DNA from 3 places in the Thalassotalea castellviae genome. Region 2 is predicted to be linked to each of the others. Evidence: predicted binding sites of a transcription regulator. Region 2 holds the regulator's gene; each other region holds the start of a gene.
The links. Region 2 encodes LexA, which represses DNA repair genes until DNA is damaged. Its sites were predicted from a motif close to TACTGTATNNNNATACAGTA; they were not measured.

Region 1 (7,670 bases), on a different contig from region 2:
AGGTTGTCGTTTAGCGTGTCAGGTGGCTGTAAAACAAAACATGGAAATTGAAGTTGAAGATGAAATCTTCGGTGTTCAGCAATGGGAATGTGAAGTTATCTCAAATGATAACAAAGCGACTTTCATTAAAGAACTTAAGCTTAAAATTCCTAACGGTGAATCAGTACCATTTAAAGCGGGTGGTTATATTCAAATTGAAGCGCCTGCGCATCATGTAAAATATAGCGACTTTGATATTGATGAACAGTACCGTGGTGACTGGAATCATTTTGGTTTCTTTGATGTTGAATCAAAAGTTGATACAGACACATTACGTGCATATTCGATGGCAAACTATCCAGAAGAAGAAGGCATTATAATGCTGAATGTGCGTATCGCTACGCCACCTCCTGGAAAATTACATCTACCTGCAGGTAAAATGTCATCATACATCTTCAGTCTTAAGCCTGGCGATAAAGTGACTATTTCAGGTCCATTTGGTGAATTTTTTGCGAAAGAAACTGATAATGAAATGGTGTTTATCGGTGGTGGTGCAGGTATGGCACCAATGCGTTCACATATTTTCGACCAATTAAAGCGTCTTAAATCTAAACGTAAAATGAGTTTCTGGTATGGTGCACGTTCGCTACGCGAAATGTTCTATGAAGATGATTATAATACGCTTGCTGCTGAAAATGATAACTTCGAATGGCATGTAGCTTTATCTGATCCACAACCAGAAGATAACTGGGACGGCTTAACTGGCTTTATTCATAATGTTTTACATGAGCAATACTTGAAAGACCATGAAGCTCCAGAAGATTGTGAATATTACATGTGTGGTCCACCAATGATGAATGCTGCTGTTATTCATATGTTGAAAGACTTAGGCGTTGAAGATGAAAACATCATGTTGGATGACTTCGGCGGGTAAATTCAACTGAATTTTTACTTGTTCATCGAATCATTGTATTGAAGGTGCTGACTGACTATCGTGAGCGATGCGCCTTCTCTTTGTTCTAATATGAATGAGTTAAAAATTACAGGGCAATGCACATAATAAAGACGACATTTGTCGTCTTTATTATTTATATAAGAAACTTAGTTTGAGAAAGGTAAGCTTTTTACATAAATAATAAATTATCTAGGCTTTATAAATGAATAAATTAAAATCAATTTCTGTTTTACTATTTGTACTAGTGTCAAGTGGTTGCTTCCCAAGTAACGACTTAGCTAAACAAGAGGTTTTACTGCAAGGTAAAACGATGGGCACAACTTATAATATTAAAGTGGTCATTGGCGAAGAAAATGCTCAAGTTGATATCAAAGGTATGCATCAGGGCATTGATGATTTATTAGTACAATTAAACCAAGAGATGTCGACTTATATTAAAGATTCTGAATTATCTCGATTTAATCAGTCGAACGGTTTAACACCCGTTAAAATTTCTGCAGGGTTAGACAGAGTGATTACTGAGGCGATACGCTTAGGTCAGCTAAGTAAAGGTAAACTTGATATTACCGTTGGTCCTTTAGTGAACTTATGGGGGTTTGGCCCTGAGTTTCGTCCTGAAACCATTCCTTCAGATCAGTTACTCGAAACGACTCGACAACGTGTAGGTTTAGATAAACTAGTTTTACAAAACGGGATGTTAAATAAACTAAATCCAGATCTATATGTGGACTTATCCACAATTGCTAAAGGGTACGGTGTTGATATTGTTGCAGAGTATATCGAACAGCAAGGTATTGAAAATTATCTTGTCGAAATAGGTGGAGAAATGCGCCTAAAAGGGTTTAAACATACGGGCGAATTGTGGCATGTTGCAATAGAAAAACCAGTGACGATAGAGCGTGCTGTGCAACAAATTATTGTCCCTAAAGATAATGCGGTTGCTACATCGGGTGATTACCGTAATTATTATGAAGTTGACGGCCAACGCTTTTCTCATATTATTGATCCGGCTACAGGCAAACCTATTAATCATAAGTTAGTCTCTGTAACGGTTATCCATCCATTTTCGATGACTGCCGATGGTCTATCTACTGCAATGATGGTCATGGGAGAAGCGCAAGCTTTAGCCTTTGCTGAGCAACATGACTTAGCCGCGTATTTTATCGTTAAAACGGAAAATGGCTTTGTTGAGCAAAGCACGGTAAAATTCATGCAATACCTTAAATAATTCGCACAATTCTTATTGTGTAATTGTTTAGGCTTATGTTCGTTAAATATTGAGACGTTTCGTTATGATGATTTTTTTAGTGACCTTAGTTTTTTTTCTTATTATTGCTGCTGGAATGGCGGTGGGGTATATCTTTCAACAAAAAACGTTAGCGGGAAGTTGTGGAGGACTCGGCTCAGTAGGTATTGAGAAAGCCTGTAATTGTGATAGTCCTTGTGAAAAGCGCCAAGAGCGTGAGCGTATCGCCGCACAAGAGCGTGATAATCATCATTCGATAAACGTTAAAAATATCTAACGGTTCGCTAGCACGTTTTATAATAAAGCTACCTTTGGGTAGCTTTTTTGTTTTTAATGCCGGCGTATGACTTGATGTTTTAGTAATAATTATTATACTGTTTTTATTTACAGTGTTATTGTTTAGATGACTAAGCAACGAAAAATCATACATGTAGATATGGATTGCTTTTATGCCGCGGTTGAAATGCGCGACAATCCTGCCTATAAAAATATTCCGATTGCGATAGGCGGAAATAGTGCCCGTGGGGTGTTGTGTACCTGTAATTATATCGCGCGTGAATATGGTGTTCGTGCCGCAATGCCAAATCATCAGGCTAAAAAACTTTGTCCAGATCTGCTCATTGTTAATGCTCGTATGGCTGTTTATAAAATGGTATCAACGCAGATTAGAGATATTTTTCAACGTTACACAGAGTTGATAGAACCGCTTTCCTTAGATGAAGCCTATCTAGATGTTACTAATACAATACACTTTAATGGTAGCGCTACATTAATTGCCGAACAAATTCGAAAAGATATATATAACGAATTAAATTTAACGGCATCTGCTGGTGTAGCGCCAAATAAGTTCTTAGCAAAAATTGCAAGCGATGAGAACAAACCGAATGGCCAATGTGTGATACCACCTGAACAAGTAGCAGACTTCGTCGCTGATTTACCTTTAAAGAAAATTCCCGGAGTTGGTCCTAAAACAGCTTTACGCTTAGCCGAACAAGGATTTGAATCTTGTCGGGATATAAGAAATAGCTCAATAATCAATTTACAAAATATTGTCGGTAAGCAAGCAATTAGCTTATATCATCGAAGTTTTGGCAGAGATGAGCGTTTAGTCGAGCCTGATAGAGAAAGAAAATCACTGGCCGTTGAAGTTACTTTGAGTCAAAATATTTTAACTTTTGAGCAAGTTCAAGTAGTCATGGATGGTTTACTTGATAAATTAAAGTATCGTTTGAGTAAATGCGAAGATAAGCTTATTGTTAAACAAGGAGTTAAATTAAAGTTTGCTGACTTCAACCAAACCACAGTTGAACAACGTAGTGATGAGGTTGATGTAGAAATATTTAGACGTTTATTTCAAAGGGCGATGCTAAGAGCGAATAATCGTGCGATTAGGTTAGTTGGGATAACATTGGCCTTTAGTCCTAGAAAAAGCTTGGAGAGTGAATGTCAGCAATTAATTTTACCTATTCTTTAGAACTACTCATTGATGAATAAGCAAAATAATAAAGGGTTTAGCATGAAAAAATTAATATTAGGACTAACTTTAGCGCTTGGCAGTACGATTATAGATGCACAACAGTTATCAGAAGTTGAAATTACGGCTCATAAGGCGGCTGGGGATGTGTATATGTTAACGGGGGCTGGTGGTAATATTGGTGTGCTTGCTACTGAAAAGGGCTTGTTATTAGTGGATGATCAATTTCAGCCGCTTGCTGAAAAAATAGAATCAGCAATGCAAAGCATTAAAAATAATCAATTACGATATGTGGTCAATACTCACTATCATGGAGATCATACCGGTAGTAACAGTTACTTTTCACATAAAGCACCCATATTTGCCCATGAAAACGTCCGTCATCGTTTAACTGATAAAGAAAATCATGACGTTAATAGCTTACCTGTAGTGACCTATAAAGATGGTTTGAATATTTATCTCGCCAATGAAAATATTCAATTAACCCATTTACCTAGTGGCCATACCGATGGTGACACTATTGTCTATTTTAAAGAAGCTAATGTGATACACACAGGCGATTTGTTTTTTGAAATAGGCTTCCCTTATATTGATTTAGACAGTGGTGGCAGTGTCAAAGGCTATTTAGCGAACGTAAAAAAAATCATTGAGCAACTGCCTGACGATGTGGTGGTGATCCCTGGTCATGGGAAATTAACGAATAAAGCTGAGTTTAACGCGTTTGCACAGATGATTGATTTTAGCATTAAAAGAGTTGAAAAGGCCTTATCTGAAGGGAAAAGTGAAGAGGACATTCTACAGATGGGCATTGGAGAGAAGTATAAAAGCAAATCATGGAGTTTCATTTCCGAAGAGAAGTGGTTAAAAACACTCGTTAAAGATTTAAAATAACCGCCATTCTTTTTCATACTGATAGTTTTGAAAGTAAAAGCTTGAAAGCGTATTTAAGTCATTCTTTTGCATAGATAACGAAAAAGCTTCGAGCAATGATCTAATGCCAATTTATGGTTTTTATCGATGCGAAGAAAACAAAAAGCCCGCTAAAGCGGGCTTTTTAATTTGGTTATTTAGTTGTCATATATTAATCAGGCATAAAATCTATCACTAGCTTTTTATCTGAATTATTGTAATGTACAACGCGTTGATAATCCGCTGATAAATAAATGTCACCTGAGCCAGCGGTATAGCCTGTAGTCCAAACATTACTTTGATTCTCATCGTATTTCGCTAGAGTAAAAAAGCCAATACCAAAATCAAAGCGATAAAAATAACTATTATTTTGACTATCTGTGATCACTGCCACAGGACTGGTCAACGTATTGCCATCTAATAAACCTTGTTCGGCAAATTCACCATCGTTATTGGTTGACCATTCAGAGGTGCTATTAACGGTATAAATGTTTCTACCGTCAGTACTGGTAGCAATACCTGAAACTCCATTGGCATGGGCAGGGTTAATGTAGTCAAGTGTATTCATTACACTTATCGTACTTGCTGAGAAAGCATTATAAGAAAGTGTAAAATGCTGTAAATTAAAGTCAGTCGCATTGTAGCTAATAAAGGTATTGCTTGTAGGTATCTTAGCTAAAGCCGCTGTAAAATACGCATTTTCATTATCCCAATACTGTCTAGTTAATGACAGGTCAGCTAACTCTAACGCTTGAGTAATAACTACAGGTTTTCCTGATACATTGACAATTTTTGAGGGGGCATATTGAATATCAATTAAATCACCATCTAATTGCTCGATAGAAAAATCAGCTAACGTGACTTGGTAATAATTTATCCGTGTTTGCTCTTGCTCATTTTCATCAAGATATGTTTCTGTATTTGATGCCAATAACAAAGTGCTGTCAGGGTTTATGACTAAGTTAGTTAAATCCACCTCAGCAAGTGGCGATTGAATACTCGTGACTTTACTCCCATCAATAATGTTATACACATCAATGATATCGGTTTGAGCAACATATAAGTAAGGTCTCAGGGGATCTAACACCACGCCATTGCTATTTGGATTTATATCCTCAATAACTAGCTCTTCAAAATCTGCGGTATTAAAATTACCTTTACTTAAATTAACAGCGATTTGTCCATCATCACTTTCTCCTGGGGTTTGTGAAGATAATGTGATGGTAGCAGTATATAAACCTGCATCGGTTAATATCGTTGGATCGGCTATAACAGTTAACGTGTTATTGTCAGTATCGGCTGTTAATGTTAACCAATCGACATCAGTTTGTGCTTGCCATGCTACCTTACTAGCTTTATTCGTCAGAATATCAACGGTATGATTTAGCGTTGATTTATCTGCATGAGCACTGAAAGCAAGTGCAGGAAAACTGGAATAGAGTCTTACTTCATCGATCGCAATTTCAACTGAAATCGTGGTAGCAGTATGACTTTGATTATCAGATACGGTAATTGTGCCATTAAATAACCCCCAACCTGAGAGGTTATTTTCATCAATGTCGACCGTAATGATTAACTGGCCATCAACTTCGGATGTACTAACAACAAACCAATCTTCACTCGCTTGAACTTGCGATAAATCACTAATACCAGATACTGTGAATTGTTGACTGTCTATGTTGCTATCGCCGAAAGTCGCCTTAAAAGCAAGATTACTAACCGACAATTGTATTTGTTCAACATTAATAATTTCAATCTGGTTAGCGTTACTCGTATTTAGCACGATGCGCTTATCGTCATAAGACAAGGTTATATCAGACGGTTGCTGTCCTTGTGTTGCAACGGTATTAATTAATGTTTGCTCCTCATCATAAATATCGATAATAAAGCCTGCCGTTTGCGTAAAGCGAGCATAATGAGCACGATTATTATGTGATTTGGTTAGCGCTAAGGTAACACTATCTTCTGCTTGTTCTAGTAAGCCATTATCAGTAAATGTTTCGCCGTCAAAGCTTATCCATTCACTTGTTGGGCTAATAGCATAAATTCCACTTTCATTGTCATCAACGATAAACCGGCTGATAGCTTGGTTTTCTGCTAATAATTCTGGTCGGTATTGATGGCTTTGTTCAACAACAATGGCTTGTGTAGTGAAATCATTGATTTTTGCTGTATAACGCTTAAAGCTTGAGTCTGTTAAATCTAATGCATAAAACGCTTGGCTATTGCGTGCTTGGTCTACTTGATTAGTAATATACGCATTTTGATTATCCCAAAAAATGCGCTGTAAATTTTCATCAGCAAATTCTAACGCTTGGGTGACGACAAAATGGCGACCAGCAAAACTCACAAATTGAATAGGTTCATATTCAATGCTGGCATCAGTGATTTGGGTTACTGAATAATCGCTAAGATTAATGTGATACCTATGGGTCACCGTACTTGTTGTTTCATCTTCGCCAACAATAGTTTCATCAGCTTTGGCTAATAATATGGTGCCATCAGGATGAATAACAAATTGCTCTAACAACGTTTCTGCTGGTGATACATCAACCGTTGTTATTAATTCTCCAGTGTATTGATGATAAACATGTAACTGATTATTCGTGCCAATATAAATTTGAGGTGTTCGAGGTGAGGTAATTAACGCATTCGCGTTCGCTGTTAATTCTTCAAGAATGATATTTTCGCTTGTTTCATCGGATTGATAAAAAGAAAGTGCAATGGTTTCAGCAACCACACTTTCATCAATCATGCCTTCTTCATCAATGGCGTTGATAGTGATCACGGCATTATTTTGCGCTTCGGTAAAGCTTGCATCCGATTTTACACTGACCAATAGTTCGCCTGAAATATTGGTTTTGGTTAAATCAAGCCAATCAACATCACTGCTCGCCTGCCAATTGATAGTTGTTGGGCTGTTTGAGTTGATCATTAATGATTTCGATGTGGCGCTGATATTGGCAAGTTTGCTCAATGACAGGCTAGCTTGATTACTATAAAGATAATGTCGGTCTAAACCTAGTTCGACAGGGACTCGTTTACTATCACCGGTTGTCGTTTCGGTTAAGGTGATATTGGCTTGGTAAAGTTGCGCACTAGTAAAC
Region 2 (7,670 bases):
CGCGATACCGGCGATTAATACATAACCACCGAAACCTGAGGTTGAATTTTTTATATCTGTTACATAATTCGCTGCGCCAACGGCGATTAAAAACAATGCAACGGCACCCACAATTGGCCAATGGCTTTGTGCGGGTACATAATATGTTTCATATTTTTTTGTAGTCATCACTATTCCCCTGTGTTTCGCGTAATCGCCTAAGATTCAACTGAGCCGGTGATATCGTATAAAGTGTAAGACAAAGTAATAGTCTTCACTTCTTCTGGTAGCTCTGCATCAACATAAAATTGCAGGGCCATTTCGACATCTTCTTGTGCTTTAAGCGGCTGTGAGTTGAAACAAAAACACTCTATTTTTTGAAAATAAATCGCGGCTTTACCAGGCGAAACTGATGGTACAGCTTGCCCAATAATGTCATTGACCGATTCATTTTTCGCATAAAATTTCACTAATTTCATTTCACCAGGATGTACTGTAATTTCGTTTATCATAGGCTCAAACTGCCAAGGTATCCCTTTAGCTGTTCGGCTAATAAATTGCACAGTTATGGTACGGCTTTCATCGATGCCATCTTCATTGACACTAGCAGCGGTAGTCGCCGTTTTACCATTTAACCCGGTGATATCACAAAATACGTCATATAAAGGCACTAAAGCAAAACCAAAACCAAACATTGCAAAAACCACCAACACCAGTTTCTTTACTGTTTTAGTCTTATTATTCGATAATTTTTGGTCTTGCTCTGTACTCATTATATTTTCCTATTGCCCTTTAATATCTTCAGCGTTAGGTGGCGTTTCAAAGGTATGATATGGAGCTGGACTTGCGACCGTCCATTCCAAACCTTCAGCACCGTCCCAAGGTTTCGCGTCAGCTTTTTTACCGCCCTTAATACACTTAATAACAACCACTAAGAATATTATTTGTGATAAACCAAAGGCAAACCCGCCAATACTTACCCACTTATTAAAGTCAGCAAATTGCAACGCATAATCAGGTATACGACGAGGCATACCCGCTAAGCCTAAGAAATGCATTGGGAAGAACAGAATGTTCACTGAAATTAACGAACACCAAAAATGTGCCTTACTCAATCCGTCGTGATACATATGTCCAGTCCATTTAGGTAACCAGTAATAAGCCCCGGCATAGATGGAGAATAATGAACCTGTCACTAATACATAGTGAAAATGAGCTACAACAAAATAGGTATCATGATATTGGAAATCAACCGGTGTTAACGCCAACATCAATCCTGAGAAACCACCAATGGTAAATAAAATAACGAAGGCAATCGAAAATAGCATTGGCACTTCAAACGTCATAGCACCGCGCCACATAGTCGCAACCCAGTTAAAGACTTTCACACCCGTTGGCACCGCAATCAACATAGTACAATACATGAAGAATAGTTCACCGAATAACGGCATGCCGGTGGTGAACATATGGTGAGCCCACACAATAAACGATAAGAAAGCAATTGAAGCTGTGGCATAAACCATTGAGCTATAGCCGAATAAACGTTTACGAGCAAATGTAGGTATGATGGTTGATACAATACCAAATGCCGGCAAGATCATGATGTAAACTTCAGGATGACCAAAGAACCAAAAAATATGCTGGAACATTACTGGATCACCACCACCAGCGGCGTCGAAGAAACTCGTACCAAAATAGGTGTCAGTTAATAGCATAGTTACAACACCAGCTAACACCGGCATTACCGCAATTAATAAATAGGCCGTAATGAAAAATGTCCAAACAAATAATGGCATTTTCATGTAAGTCATACCTGGGGCACGCATATTCATGATGGTTACAATGACGTTAATTGCCCCCATAATCGATGAAACACCCATAATATGTACAGCAAAAACAAAGAATGCGGTACTTCCGTTAGAGTATGTTGTCGAAAGTGGTGCGTAGAACGTCCAACCAAAGTTAGGTGCTCCTGATTCCATAAAGAACGAAGCAATAAGAATGGAAAATGCAAAAGGCAAAATCCAAAAACTCCAGTTGTTCATACGTGGTAAAGCCATATCTGGCGCACCAATCATCATAGGTATCATCCAGTTAGCAAAACCGGTGAAAGCCGGCATAATCGCGCCGAATACCATGATCAAACCGTGAACAGTAGTTAATTGGTTAAAAAAGTCGGGTTCAACAAATTGAAGTCCTGGTTGAAATAACTCAACACGGATCATCATTGCTAATGCACCACCAAATAATAACATGATGAATGCGAACCATAGGTACAAAGTACCAATATCTTTGTGGTTAGTCGTATACAACCAACGTTTTATACCCGTCATTTTGTGATCATGGTGATCATCGTGCTCATGCGAGTCGTGAATAGCTTCTGTAGTCATTATTCTGCCTCCTTACTTAGCACTTGCAGCAATATCTGCGGGTTGAACAACATCACCGGTATTATTACCCCAAGCATTTCGCTCAAAAGTAATGACGGCAGCAATGTCGGTTTTAGACAATTGAGCACCAAAAGCGGCCATACTTGGATTTTTCTTACTGCCATTTACCACCATATCAATGTGTGCATTAACATCACCTGTAGTAATTGGGCTACCGATTAATGATGGAAATGCTGGTGGTAAACCTGCACCAGTAGACTGATGACAAGCTACACAAGCCGTGTTGTAAACTTTCTCGCCTTTAGCCATTAATTCATCAAGTGTATATTCTTTAGATAAGTCTTCTGCGGGTGCAGCAGAAACAGCTTTACTCACTTTCTCAACGACTTTTTCAACAGTAGTCGCAGCTGAAGAAGCAGAACCGCTAGTCGCTGATTTAACATCAGCCGCTTGTACAGTATCACCTGTGTCATTGCCCCAAGCGTTTCGCTCGTAAGTAACAACCGCAGCAATTTCTTTCATGCTAAGTTGTTTGCCATAACCTTGCATACCGGTTCCGGCTTTACCATTGAAAACGATATCTATATGGTCAGCAACACTGCCCGTTGTCGCAACAGGACTGCCTTTAAGCGCTGGAAACGCAGGAGGTAAACCTAAGCCTGTAGGTTGATGACAAGCAGCACAATAAGCCGTGTAAGTAGTTTCACCTAATTGCATTAATTCTTCTTTAGAGAGTGAAGCATTTAAAGAAGCAGCCTCTGCAGCAGCGGCATTAGCGATTAATTCATTTTGTTCATCAATCCAACGGGCGTAGTCTTCTTCCGATTTAACTTCAACGACAATCGGCATAAAACCATGATCTTTACCGCAAAGCTCAGCACATTGGCCTCTATATATTCCTGGCTCAGGTACTATCGCCCATGCTTCGTTGATAAAACCAGGGTTAGCATCTTGTTTAACGGCAAAATCTGGCACCCACCATGAATGAATCACATCATCAGAAGTGATCAAAAAGCGAATTTTTTTATTAACCGGTATCACCAAATGTCTATCAACCTCTAAAAGATAATTTTCACCTTTTGTTTCGCCAACACCATTTTGGTTTTCATATTGTCCACGAGGAGTCGATAAAACAGAGTAAAACTCAATGTCTTGGTCAAAATATTTATAGTGCCATTTCCACTGAGAGCCAGTGACTTGAATAGTGATATCAGAATTATCGTTATTTTCCATGCTAACGAGTGTTTTCGTTGCGGGTACCGCCATGCCGATTAAGATGACAATAGGGATAACTGTCCACAGAATTTCCACCTTGGTACTTTCATGAAAAGTTGCTGGCTTTACCCCCTTTGATTTGCGATGGAACATGATTGACCAAAACATCGCCCCAAAAACCACAACACCAATTGCAGTACAAATATAAAGCGCAAACATATGAAGACCATATACTTCCTGACTTATATCAGTAACACCTTTGGTAAGATTTAACTGTTTATCTGCCCAAGCCATACTAGGAACTAATAGCCCTAGGAATAGCCAACTTAGGTTACGTCTCTTCACTCGACATCTCCTCCACCCTTTCTAAGTTTTAAAATCTTTAATATCATTAAAAAACGAATATCTTGATTTCTTTTAGTTGTTTTTGTTGTTATTTTTTCTGGCTATTTTTTAACCACTTAAAGTGCGCCTTATTATTATTTTTGTTCAATTTCTGTCCTAGAATTACTTAAATCTTGATCTAGGTCAATTCTTAATTTTCTTTAATAAAAGTAAAAACACTAACAATTACAATAGAGTATCAACTCTAAAACGTTAAAAAGTCCATTTTATATAGCCTGACGCCATAGGCTAAAAATCAAGCAATTGCTCTAATAAAATAATATCAGGTAGAAATGAGGGTGAATATTTTTTAATCAAAAAACAATCTAGTTTGAGAATACTAAGATTAAATAAGAATTATTCTTTATAAAAGTTCGGCTAAAGCATGAAAAGTGACAAAAAGTAAAAAATTGCTGACTTTTATTAAAAAGAGGAGAACAAAAGTCAGCAATATGGAAAAGTTAAATTTACATCCAGTCGGCAGAACGAATAACTCCTACAGCTATGCCTTCAACATTAAAATGTTGCGAAGTTAAATCAACTTTTATCGGTGAGAAATCTTCATTTTCAGCGTGAAGATAAACAACATTTCCTTCACGTTTAAATCGTTTTACCGTTACATCTTCATCAATTCGCGCAACAATCACTTGGCCATTTTGCACGTCAGTCGTTTGATGTACCGCTAATAAATCACCATCGAGAATGCCTATATCTTTCATACTTTCGCCATTTACTCGCAATAAATAATCCGCTGCAGGGTGAAATAAATTACCGTCAATTTTATAGTTATCTTCAACATGTTCTTGCGCCAGAATAGGTTCTCCTGCCGCAACACGACCAATTAACGGTAAGCCTTCTTCTTCAGTAAACTGTTCCGCTAAACGAATACCGCGCGACGTGCCAGGTAGCATTTCGATGTAACCTTTTTTAGCGAGTGCTTTTAAATGCTCTTCGGCGGCATTGGCAGATTTAAAACCGAAAAAATCGGCAATTTCAGCGCGCGTGGGTGGCATACCCGTTTGAGAAATATTTTCTTTAATAAGATCAAAAATTTGTTCTTGGCGTGGTGTAAGTGGTCGTAGGTTAGTCATTCGACAATTTCCTGTATATACTGACAGTTATAACTGTTAGTATATACAGGCTGTAAATAAACGCAACCCTGACTAGTCAAGTAAAAAACTTAATCGAGATATCAGACATAATGCTATATAAATGAATGAGATAAAAACCTCTCTATTCGCCATTGGTTATTATATCTGAAAGCAAAATCAGCTATGCTTAGCCAACGTTTCACTTAAAAATACGAGCCACGTGAAAGCAGAATTTCATCATAGTATTAATGATATTGCCAAAAACCAATGGCAAGCCGTAGAAAACTCTTTATGCCCACTGATGCATTATGAATTTTTCAAAGCGCTTGAAGATAGTACGTCTATTTGTATTAAGACTGGTTGGCAGCCTCATCATTTAACCTTATCTACTGATAAAACAATTCAAGCAATTATCCCGTTATATATTAAACAACACTCATGGGGCGAGTATGTGTTTGACTGGGACTGGGCACAAGCTTATCAGCACAATGGTTTAGATTATTATCCCAAGTTAGTCAGCACTATTCCTGTTACCCCCATTCCAAATGACAAGCTCCTAAGCGAAACGGTTGATTATCTGCAAATCATAAAAGTACTGATTGAGTATTGCCAGCAAAATGATATCAATAGCTGGCACTTGTTGTTTATTCCTGAAATTTCTCAAGCTGCTCAAGAAAAGTTACCTGATGACGTATATCTTCGCCATACGGTTCAGTTTCATTGGTTTAATCGTCAATATCAAAGTTTTGACCATTTCCTTTCAACATTTACCGCCAGAAAACGTAAAAACACCTTAAAAGAACGCCGTTCAATTGCTCAACAAGATGTTCAGGTTAAGCGGTTTGTCGGTAAAGACATTACCAAGAAACATTTAGATTACTTCTATTTAACTTACCAATTAACTTATTTAAAAAAAGGTCATCAGCCGCACTTAAGCTATGCTTTTTTTCAACAAATTTTTCAAACGTTACCGGATAATATTTTACTGGTAATCGCGAGTCGAGATGATCAATATATTGCTTGTTCATTGTTCTTTTATGATCATCAGCATTTATATGGTCGTTATTGGGGCTGTAGTGAATCAGTGAAAAATCTTCATTTTGAGCTTTGTTATTATCAAGGCATCGAATTTTGCATTGCTAATAAATTAGCGATGTTTAATCCAGGCACACAAGGTGAGCATAAAATACAACGAGGTTTTGAAGCCGTATTGACCTATTCTTATCATTGGATCAAACATGAACACTTCAAAACGCCGATAAAAAATTACTGCCAACAAGAACGAGTACAACTAAAGCGTTATCAAAAGCAATGTTTAGCGGCATTACCGTTTAAACAAAGCTAACGCGTCAACAAAAGGAAATTAGGATGGAATTAGCATTTTCTCAGGCCTGTGAAAACAACAAGTCTGCCATTTTATCAGTATTAAATCAGGCGTTTAGTACCACAAACAAGGTGCTTGAAATAGGCTCTGGCACGGGTCAACATGCCGTACATTTTGCTGAACATTTACCACAACTAGTTTGGCAAACCAGTGATCTTGCCACCAATCATTTTTCTATCCAGCAAAGAGTCATTAACAGCGGTTTAAACAATATTCGCGCGCCTATTACCCTTGATCTTACTGAAGACTGGTCTTTTACTAACGACAACAGTACCCCTTATTTTGATGGTATTTTTACTGCCAATACCCTGCATATTGTGAGCTGGCCGCTAGTACAACGCTTTTTCACTGGCGTTGGCAATAATTTAGTCAAAGACGGAACCTTATGTATTTACGGACCATTTAACTACCAAGGTAAATTTACTAGCGCAAGTAATCAACAATTTGATACGTGGTTAAAAGAACGTGATCAACTCAGTGGTATTCGTGACTTTGAAGCCATAATTACCTTGGCAAATGCTGCCGGTTTTTCTTTAATCACCGACCACACTATGCCGGCAAATAACCGTTTATTAGTATTTAGAAAATGCGAATAAATAATTAGCAACAAATTAAAAAAAAACGGCACTTTCAACGAACCAAAGTGCCGAACTAGGTTAAACAAGCATTTCTTTTACGTTTTCACTAACAATTAATTCACCTTCCGTCAGCGCTTGAATTTCTTCAATAGAAACCCCTGGCGCATATTCTAATAAATGAAATTTACCTTGATGAATTTCTAAGTAAGCTAAGTCGGTAAGCACCTTTTTAATACAATTTTTACCTGTGAGCGGCAAAGTACAATTGGCGAGTAATTTAGAATCTCCATGCTTTGAAGCATGTGTCATGGTAACAATAATATTATCAGCGCCGGCCACTAAATCCATTGCGCCCCCCATGCCTTTGATTAACTTTCCAGGGATCATATATGAAGCAATGTTGCCATTCACATCCACTTCAAAGGCACCGAGTACCGTTAAATCAACATGGCCACCGCGGATCATGGCAAATGACTCAGCACTTGAAAATACAGACGCTCCGGTTGCCATAGTGACCGTTTGCTTACCGGCATTAATTAAATCCGCATCAATTTCATCTTCCGTAGGAAATTGTCCCATGCCCAGAAGGCCGTTTTCTGATTGCAGCATAACTTCCATATTTTCAGGAATATAATTCGCCACTAAAGTA
Region 3 (7,670 bases), on a different contig from region 2:
AGACATGTAAATGTGACTAAAGGATTCTAGCACACAAAAGCACAATAATTTAATTTATTGTTATACAAGGATAAATATCTTGATTGGAATCAATCTTTCAACTGGGGGACGTGAGGTCGCAAGTTCGAATCTTGCCACTCCGACCATGTTTTATGTATCCATACGTCCTTTTACGTTTTTATGTCTTTTTTTGTCAAGCAACACATCTTGTTGCCATTTGCTTGGTGCTTTATCTGTTCGATGAATACAACCTGGCCAGCAACAAGGACGTTTCTTACCGTTCGTTAAATCATCTATGGTTCGATACACTCGCTTAATTCTGGTTTTTTCTTGTTTAGCATCTTCAATCCAACAAATAAACTCATTACGGCCAATTGGAGTTAAGCTTTCCCATTGATTAATCATTTCTTTTTCAATCAATAATTCAGCAAGAACCGCCGGTATTTTATGGAACAGACCATTTGAAAGTGTGTGATTCATGAGCAAAAACCTCCTTTATTTAGCATATCCTTTACCAGCTTAACTTTTTCGATAACTCAAGATTAATATTCGTTAATCGGCCAATAATCTTGATAGCCGGCAAGATATTCGACTGTGTTTGGACTTGGCGCTAAACATCGTGTTGCATTCGCTAACATCAATATTTCTTGAAAATTTGTAGTGATAAATAATTCAATATGGCAATGTAAGCCTTTTGATAGATATTGATAACCCGCCCACATATTTTTTGGCTCACCACAGGTATGATGTATTTTTATTAACTCATCTTTAAGGGTTTCAAGTGTTACTTGAGCTATATTGGCATCACCTAAATCTTTACAAAACCAAGTAGTGTTCGCCATAAAATAAACTCCTTTTATTTTTACTCAAGCAAACAGTATAGCGTTATATCGAGTTATTCAATACATTAGCAAATAGGCTTTTGTTAAGTCCATTGAAACACTTATCAAATATTGTGGATTGAATAATCTTGTTAACAACGTATTTTCGGGATGTCACGCCAATTTGTGGTGTATTGAGGACTAAGAAATTGGCGTTTCATATTCCACTTTTCGGTTTGTCCGGCACTGGCAATATTGATCGCCCCTGCTCCATAACGTTTATTAATGGTATCGAAGCACTGCATTAAAGCCGGATCACTTTTTTCAACGCTAAAAAGATCTCCTTGTTTAAATTGATCACTTGCCAGTTCAATAGCCCCCACTCCACACCGATAAAAATTAACGCCCGCCTGATATATTTGTGGTAACACCAATGAAACAATATTCGCTAAATAACTCGCACTATTGCTCGGAACAACCAGTGAATAAACAATGGCTTGCTTATAGTAATAATCATCATGTGGAGACGTTGAAGCAAACACCATTAACTTCTTAACCTGTGACGATTGCTGGCGTAGTTTTTTTGCCACAATACTGGCATGACTACACAATGCCGCTTTTAATACATGATAATCGCTAATGCGTTCACCAAAACTTCGTGTTGAAAATATCTCTTTTTTCGGCTCTTTAACCTCATCCCAAGTCAAACAACTGATGCCATTTAGTTCATTGACGGTCCGCTCAGACATAACACTAAATTGTTGACGAATATCTTTAGGATTTTGTTGGGCTAAATCAAAAGCACTATAAATATGTTGTGCGGCAAGCCTTTTACTAATGCGGCTTCCCACGCCCCACACTTCCGATGTTTGCATTCGCTGTAAAATTGGTGCTGCGCTATTAACATCATCAATTACGGCAACACCATCAAAACCATCCAGCTTTTTTGAGGCATGATTTGCTGCTTTGGCTAACGTTGCGGTAATGCCAAAACCAACCCCCACAGGTAAACGTATCTCTTTCCAGATGGCTTTTCTAATTTGGTGACCGTAGTCATACCAATTATCAATAACCTGATGAAAACGATCAAAATATAAAAAGGCTTCATCAATCGAATAAACATGTTGGTTATCACAATAACGAGCAATAATTGTCATCATGCGCTCTGATAAATCGGCATATAGCTCATAATTCGAAGAACGAATAACAACACCGTGTTTGTGTAATAAGTCTTTAATTTGAAAATAAGGCGTAAATTTAGGGATGCCTAATTTTTTTGCGATAGGACAAGCAGCACAAATACATCCATCGTTATTGGTTAATACCACCACAGGCTTATTACGGATACTAGGATCAAAAACCTTTTCAACAGAAGCATAAAACGAAGTGGCATCAACTAAGCAATACATGCTGAAAATTCTGGCACTTGATGATGTAAACGAATAGAACGAGTAACAACGCCTTCTAATTGAAAGTCATCTTCTGGTGTAATCACCACCGGCTGATGATGCTTGGACGCAGAAAGCAACCTAGCTTGTTGTTTATCAATTAATTTACAGACAAAGCAACCGTTAAAATTAGCCACAATAATGTCACCATTTCTTACGGTTAAAGATCTATCTACAATCAATAAATCACCATCAAAAATACCGACACCTTTCATTGAACCGCCTGATGCTTGGCCAATAAAAGTAGCATTGGGGTGTCGTATCAGTAATTGATCTAATGACAAACCTAATTCTTTATATTCTGCTGCAGGTGATTCAAAACCTGAAATTCCTGCTTCTATATATATCGGAATAACTTTCATAATGCTCACAAAATAACTGTATATACTTACAGTATACTTATCTATTGAAAATTAGAAAAGCTAAAAATATATATTTAACTGTTTGAGTTAAGATGTAGCGCTACAACCCCTTTTATTGAATTTATCATTGAAACCTGAAAAGCAAAAAGCCCGTCACTATCGTAACGGGCTTTTCTAAATATGGCGGTGAGATAGAGATTTGAACTCTACTCGAAGGTATTACGCTACAAACCCTAAAATTTATCTAACAAATTAAAGACGAAAAAAAACCGCTAACTTTTCAATTAGCGGTTTTTTAGAATATGGCGGTGAGCTAGAACTTTGAACTCTACTCGAAGGTATTACGCGACAAACCCTAAAATTTATCAAACAAATTAAAGACGAAAAAAAACCGCTAACTTTTCAATTAGCGGTTTTTTAGAATATGGCGGTGAAATAGAGATTTGAACTCTACTCGAAGGTATTGCGCTACAAACCCTTATCTTGATTTTATCGTTGTAACTTAAAAAGCAAAAAGCCCGTCACTATCGTGACGGGCTTTTCTAAATATGGCGGTGAGATAGAGATTTGAACTCTAGAAGGGCTACAAACCCTTGCCGGTTTTCAAGACCGGTGCTTTCGACCACTCAGCCATCTCACCTGTGTGTTGCTTCGTTAAAAGCGGTGCGAATAGTAAAGACTACCAATATATTTGTAAAGGGTTATTTGAAAAAAATCTGTATTTTATTAAGAAAATATCAAGAATAAGCTTTCTCCCTTTCAATAAAAGCAATTGGTTAGTCAAAATGGTTGTTTAAACAAGACACTAAGATAAGTGACAAGAATAATAAATTATGGTTAAAAGTGCATAAAACTTTATGGTTGTGCTATGTTTTTATTAATAAAATATAATTTTTTAAAAGTTTCCTTCCTATGATAATTAAATTACCTACATTTATTGCTTGTAGTTTATGTAGTACCACTGTCTTTGCCCAAGAAAATTTTTTAGAAATAATAGAAGTTACCTCACAATTTAAAAAAGAAAACGTGCAGAAAGTCGCCATTTCAACCTCGGTAATAAATTATGAGCAATTTATCGAGCAAGATATCAACAATGCTACCGACCTCGCGAACATAACCCCCGGCATGTCATTTACTTCATTTGCACCTGGACAAGGAAATATGTCAATTCGAGGAATTCTCTCAAGTGAAGATGGCGCAGGAATGGATAGCTCTGTAGCGATATTTATTGATGGTTTATATCAAGGGCGAATGGCTCATTTAAATACTGAACTATACGAAATAGAACGTATTGAAGTGTTAAGAGGTCCGCAAGGTACAGTTTTTGGTAGAAATGCCATTGGCGGTGCCATTAATATCATTACTAAAAAGCCCGAAGATGAGTTTGCAGCCAATGTTTCAACGACGGTCGGTAGTTATAATACCTTACGATATAACGGCACGATTACAGGCCCCATCAATGAATATATGCAAGGTAAGATCAGTTTTAGTCATCGAGAGCACGACGGCTTTACCGAAAACATATTACTGAATGAAGAAAATCAAAATGAAGATAGCGACATTTTTCGAGCTCAGTTATCAATAAATGAAGCAAATTATCAATGGTATTTTTCTTATGAGAAAAGTACCGATGATCAAAATGATATGGGGCGAACCCCCATTGTAAATGGCAATTTTGATTATGTTAGTACTTGGCAAGCTTTGGGAGGAAAACCGTATTCTGCAACCTCTCCTATCTCTGGGTTTTCATTACGAGAAAGCGAAAGTATTACGATTCAAAATGACATTGAACTGGCTAATGGCAAAATAACGACAATTGTCGGATGGCGAGACAACTTATCTGACTGGGAAATGGCCAGTGTTGGCGCTCCTTTAGCGGGTAATTATGATCTCAATAATGGCATATTAGGTGCTGATGTTAATGATGATATTTATGAAAACGTTAAACAATATTCCATCGAATCACGTTGGTTAACTCAAATAAATCCTTCGTTAGATTTTACGCTTGGGCTCTTTTATTTACAGGAGAAAACCGACAGGCTCGAACAATATAAACTAGATTTTAATTCCCTTGATACTGGGCAAAACACCTTAGGGAATGAATTATCAAGTCAAAAAAATAAAACTCAAAGCGCTGCAATATATGCACAAACGCAATGGCAGTTTATGCCGAAGTGGCAGCTGATATTGGGTGGCCGATACAGCCACGACAAAAAAAATGCTGAATTTCTCACTATCAATTGTGGTCATCAAGACAACGCGCTCGCCATTGATAGCCCATACTGTAGTTCAGGCCAAGGCAGCTTAAACATTTTACAAGAAACCTTTAATACCAAAGTAGATAAAACATGGTCAGATTTTTCACCTAAGTTGGCTATTCAATATTCACCTAACAAAAACATGATGACTTATGCGAGTATTTCTAAAGGCTATAAATCAGGTGGCTTTCCTGGCTCACCCGGGCTTGAGAATATTTCGTTGCAATCGGTTGATCCGGAAAAAGCGATAAGTTACGAATTAGGCATAAAATCAGATTGGTTAAAGCAAAGGTTACGTGTGAATAGCAGTGCTTTTTATACCGATTATAAAAACTTGCAAGTGACTTGGTTTGGTCCTTCAACGCTAAATCCCAGTTTTGGTAGTTTTGTTTCTACCAATATTGATAAATCAAAGATCACTGGGGCAGATATTGACGTGCAATACGTAGTAAATGACTTTGTGTCGTTATCAGGAAATTACGGATACTTAGAGACAAAAGTAAATGATTTTATTATCCCAACTTTTAATGGTGAATTAGATTTAAGTGGCTCTTCACTACGCCAGTCGCCAAAACATAAAGCCTTTATTTCAGCTGATATAGACTACCCTCTTGCTGATGCAAGCCGCCTATTATTCAATATCACTTACCAATACACAGATGAGCAACTTGGCGATTATCTTAATCAGCAAGTGGTTATGCCGAAAACTAACTTAACAAATGCTCGGTTAACTTGGCGGTCAGAAGATGAAAAGTATCAATGGATATTGTGGGCTGAAAACTTAAGTGATCAACAATATATTGCCCATAGTTATGTATTGGGTCCGGGAATAATAGGTGTTTGGGGAAGCCCAAGAACTGTTGGATTAACTTTTAGCATAAAGTTTGAGTAACACGATTATGGAACTATCTGTCATTATTAATATTGTAGGGATCACCGCTTATTCTTTATTAGCGATATTTTTTCTTTGGGTTATGTTAGTCCCGAATATACTATCTCGAACTTTTTTTTGGTTAATTTCAGTTCTTGCAATTCTTTTCGGTAGATTAAATTTATACTTTTTACCTGAATATCTTGCTCAACAAGAAATACAAACAATTTACATGTTCTTGTTAATAGTAGAAAAAGTATTCTTAGTGTTGGGGTTATACTATTTTTTCAATAAAAGAATTTCTTTAAATTATTATGTAAAGGTTTTCTCATTCGCGATAACAGCGTTTGTTTTGATTATTGGTCTCAAATATGGTGCGGATGCTTCATTTATTGCAATGATAGTATTTTCAACTTGCCAAGCCTTTTTCTTACTGTATATCATGAAAATGCTGTATCAAAAGAAAAAGCACATGTATTTAAATCAGCCTTTCTTTATTTTATCTCTATTTGTCTTTTACGCCATACATTGGTTAACGTACCCCATAGCATTAAATTATCCACTTTGGCTGACATACGGCTACTTATTTGGCAACGTATTGAATTTAATCATCTACCTTTACTTAGCTTATCTAGTGTTAGAACGTTTTCAATATAGAATGCTAAAAGCAGAAACATCAGCACTTGAGCTATTAGATGAGGCGAAAAAGGCAAATAGAACAAAAAGTGAATTTTTAGCCAATATGAGTCATGAAATAAGAACGCCCATTAATGGTGTCATGGGCATGCTTGAATTATTGCAAGATGCTGAGATGAAAACTGAGTATAAAGAAAAAATAAATATTGCGTTTACCTCAAGTAAAATTCTCCTTGATGTAGTAAATGAGGTTTTAGATTATTCAAAAATAGAAGCCGGAAAATTATCCTTAGAATACATAGAATTTGACCTGATCAATTTATTTACTGAGGTTTTTCATACCATGGAAAACCTAGCAAATAATAAAGCATTATCACTTACTTTAGACACTGACCTTATAATAAGTCGGCATGTAAAATCTGACCCACTTCGAATTAAACAAATTCTCTTTAATCTGATTGGTAATGCCATTAAATTTACCGAAGAAGGTGAAATCATTGTCAAAGCGGAACAAGTACATAAAGCTAATGTTGATTATTTAGTGTGTTCGATTATTGATACAGGTGTTGGAATTGATGAAGATAAATTAGCCACGGTATTTGAATCATTTCAACAAGCCGATAGTTCTACAACCCGTAATTTTGGAGGTAGTGGCCTAGGGCTTTCAATCTCAAAACAATTAAGTCAATTATTAAAAGGCGATATCACGGTTGAAAGTGTCGAAAACCAAGGCAGTAAGTTTACCGTTACTATTCCTCTAGAAATCATTGAGGATTTTACTTTTGAAAGTACAGAACTTGATACAACTGACATACCTAAATGGCAAGAGAATACTAAAATATTATTGGTAGAAGATAATCGCATCAATCAAGTAGTTGCGATTCAATTACTGAAAAGCTTTAACTTAGTATGCGACGTCGCTGAAAATGGCGCCATCGCAATAGCTAAACTTAAATTATCATTAAGAATTGATACCCCCTACACTTGCATATTGATGGACTGCCAAATGCCCACCTTAGACGGTTATGAAACAACAAAACGGATCAGATCGGGTGAATGCGGTGGTTTATATAAAAAGATACCTATTATCGCCATGACCGCCAATGCTATGACAGGTGATCGCGAAAAATGTTTAGCTACAGGTATGAATGATTTTATTTCAAAACCCATTGAACGAGAAGTCATGTCTAAAGTGTTAAAAAGCTGGATATCAGAAAAGTAAAACACTATGAGAGTAAAGGTGTTTCACTGTTTAAAAATAAAGCAGAGCCAAT

Region 1: a site for LexA is predicted at 2,553-2,572, ahead of dinB (DNA polymerase IV). Genes of this name have one in related genera too.
Region 3: a site for LexA is predicted at 2,646-2,665, ahead of RM573_RS00275 (LexA family protein). Genes of this name have one in related genera too.

The regions. Positions count from the first base shown of each region.
Region 1 covers NZ_JAVRIF010000003.1:536,450-544,119, forward strand. The annotation lists gene nqrF (NADH:ubiquinone reductase (Na(+)-transporting) subunit F) at 1-913, shown strand, start outside; gene RM573_RS08735 (FAD:protein FMN transferase) at 1,137-2,162, shown strand; gene nqrM ((Na+)-NQR maturation NqrM) at 2,227-2,457, shown strand; gene dinB (DNA polymerase IV) at 2,584-3,654, shown strand; gene RM573_RS08750 (MBL fold metallo-hydrolase) at 3,697-4,545, shown strand; gene RM573_RS08755 (BACON domain-containing protein) at 4,736-7,670, opposite strand, start outside.
Region 2 covers NZ_JAVRIF010000005.1:188,328-195,997, forward strand. The annotation lists gene RM573_RS11000 (cytochrome c oxidase subunit 3) at 1-168, opposite strand, end outside; gene RM573_RS11005 (cytochrome c oxidase assembly protein) at 198-752, opposite strand; gene ctaD (cytochrome c oxidase subunit I) at 762-2,369, opposite strand; gene coxB (cytochrome c oxidase subunit II) at 2,382-3,878, opposite strand; gene lexA (transcriptional repressor LexA) at 4,436-5,059, opposite strand; gene RM573_RS11025 (GNAT family N-acetyltransferase) at 5,280-6,404, shown strand; gene RM573_RS11030 (DUF938 domain-containing protein) at 6,428-7,039, shown strand; gene RM573_RS11035 (CoA transferase subunit B) at 7,100-7,670, opposite strand, start outside.
Region 3 covers NZ_JAVRIF010000001.1:67,278-74,947, forward strand. The annotation lists gene RM573_RS00260 (YdeI/OmpD-associated family protein) at 151-480, opposite strand; gene RM573_RS00265 (hypothetical protein) at 543-842, opposite strand; gene RM573_RS00270 (Y-family DNA polymerase) at 974-2,230, opposite strand; gene RM573_RS00275 (LexA family protein) at 2,218-2,631, opposite strand; tRNA gene RM573_RS00280 (tRNA-Ser) at 3,181-3,271, opposite strand; gene RM573_RS00285 (TonB-dependent receptor) at 3,544-5,781, shown strand; gene RM573_RS00290 (ATP-binding protein) at 5,789-7,618, shown strand.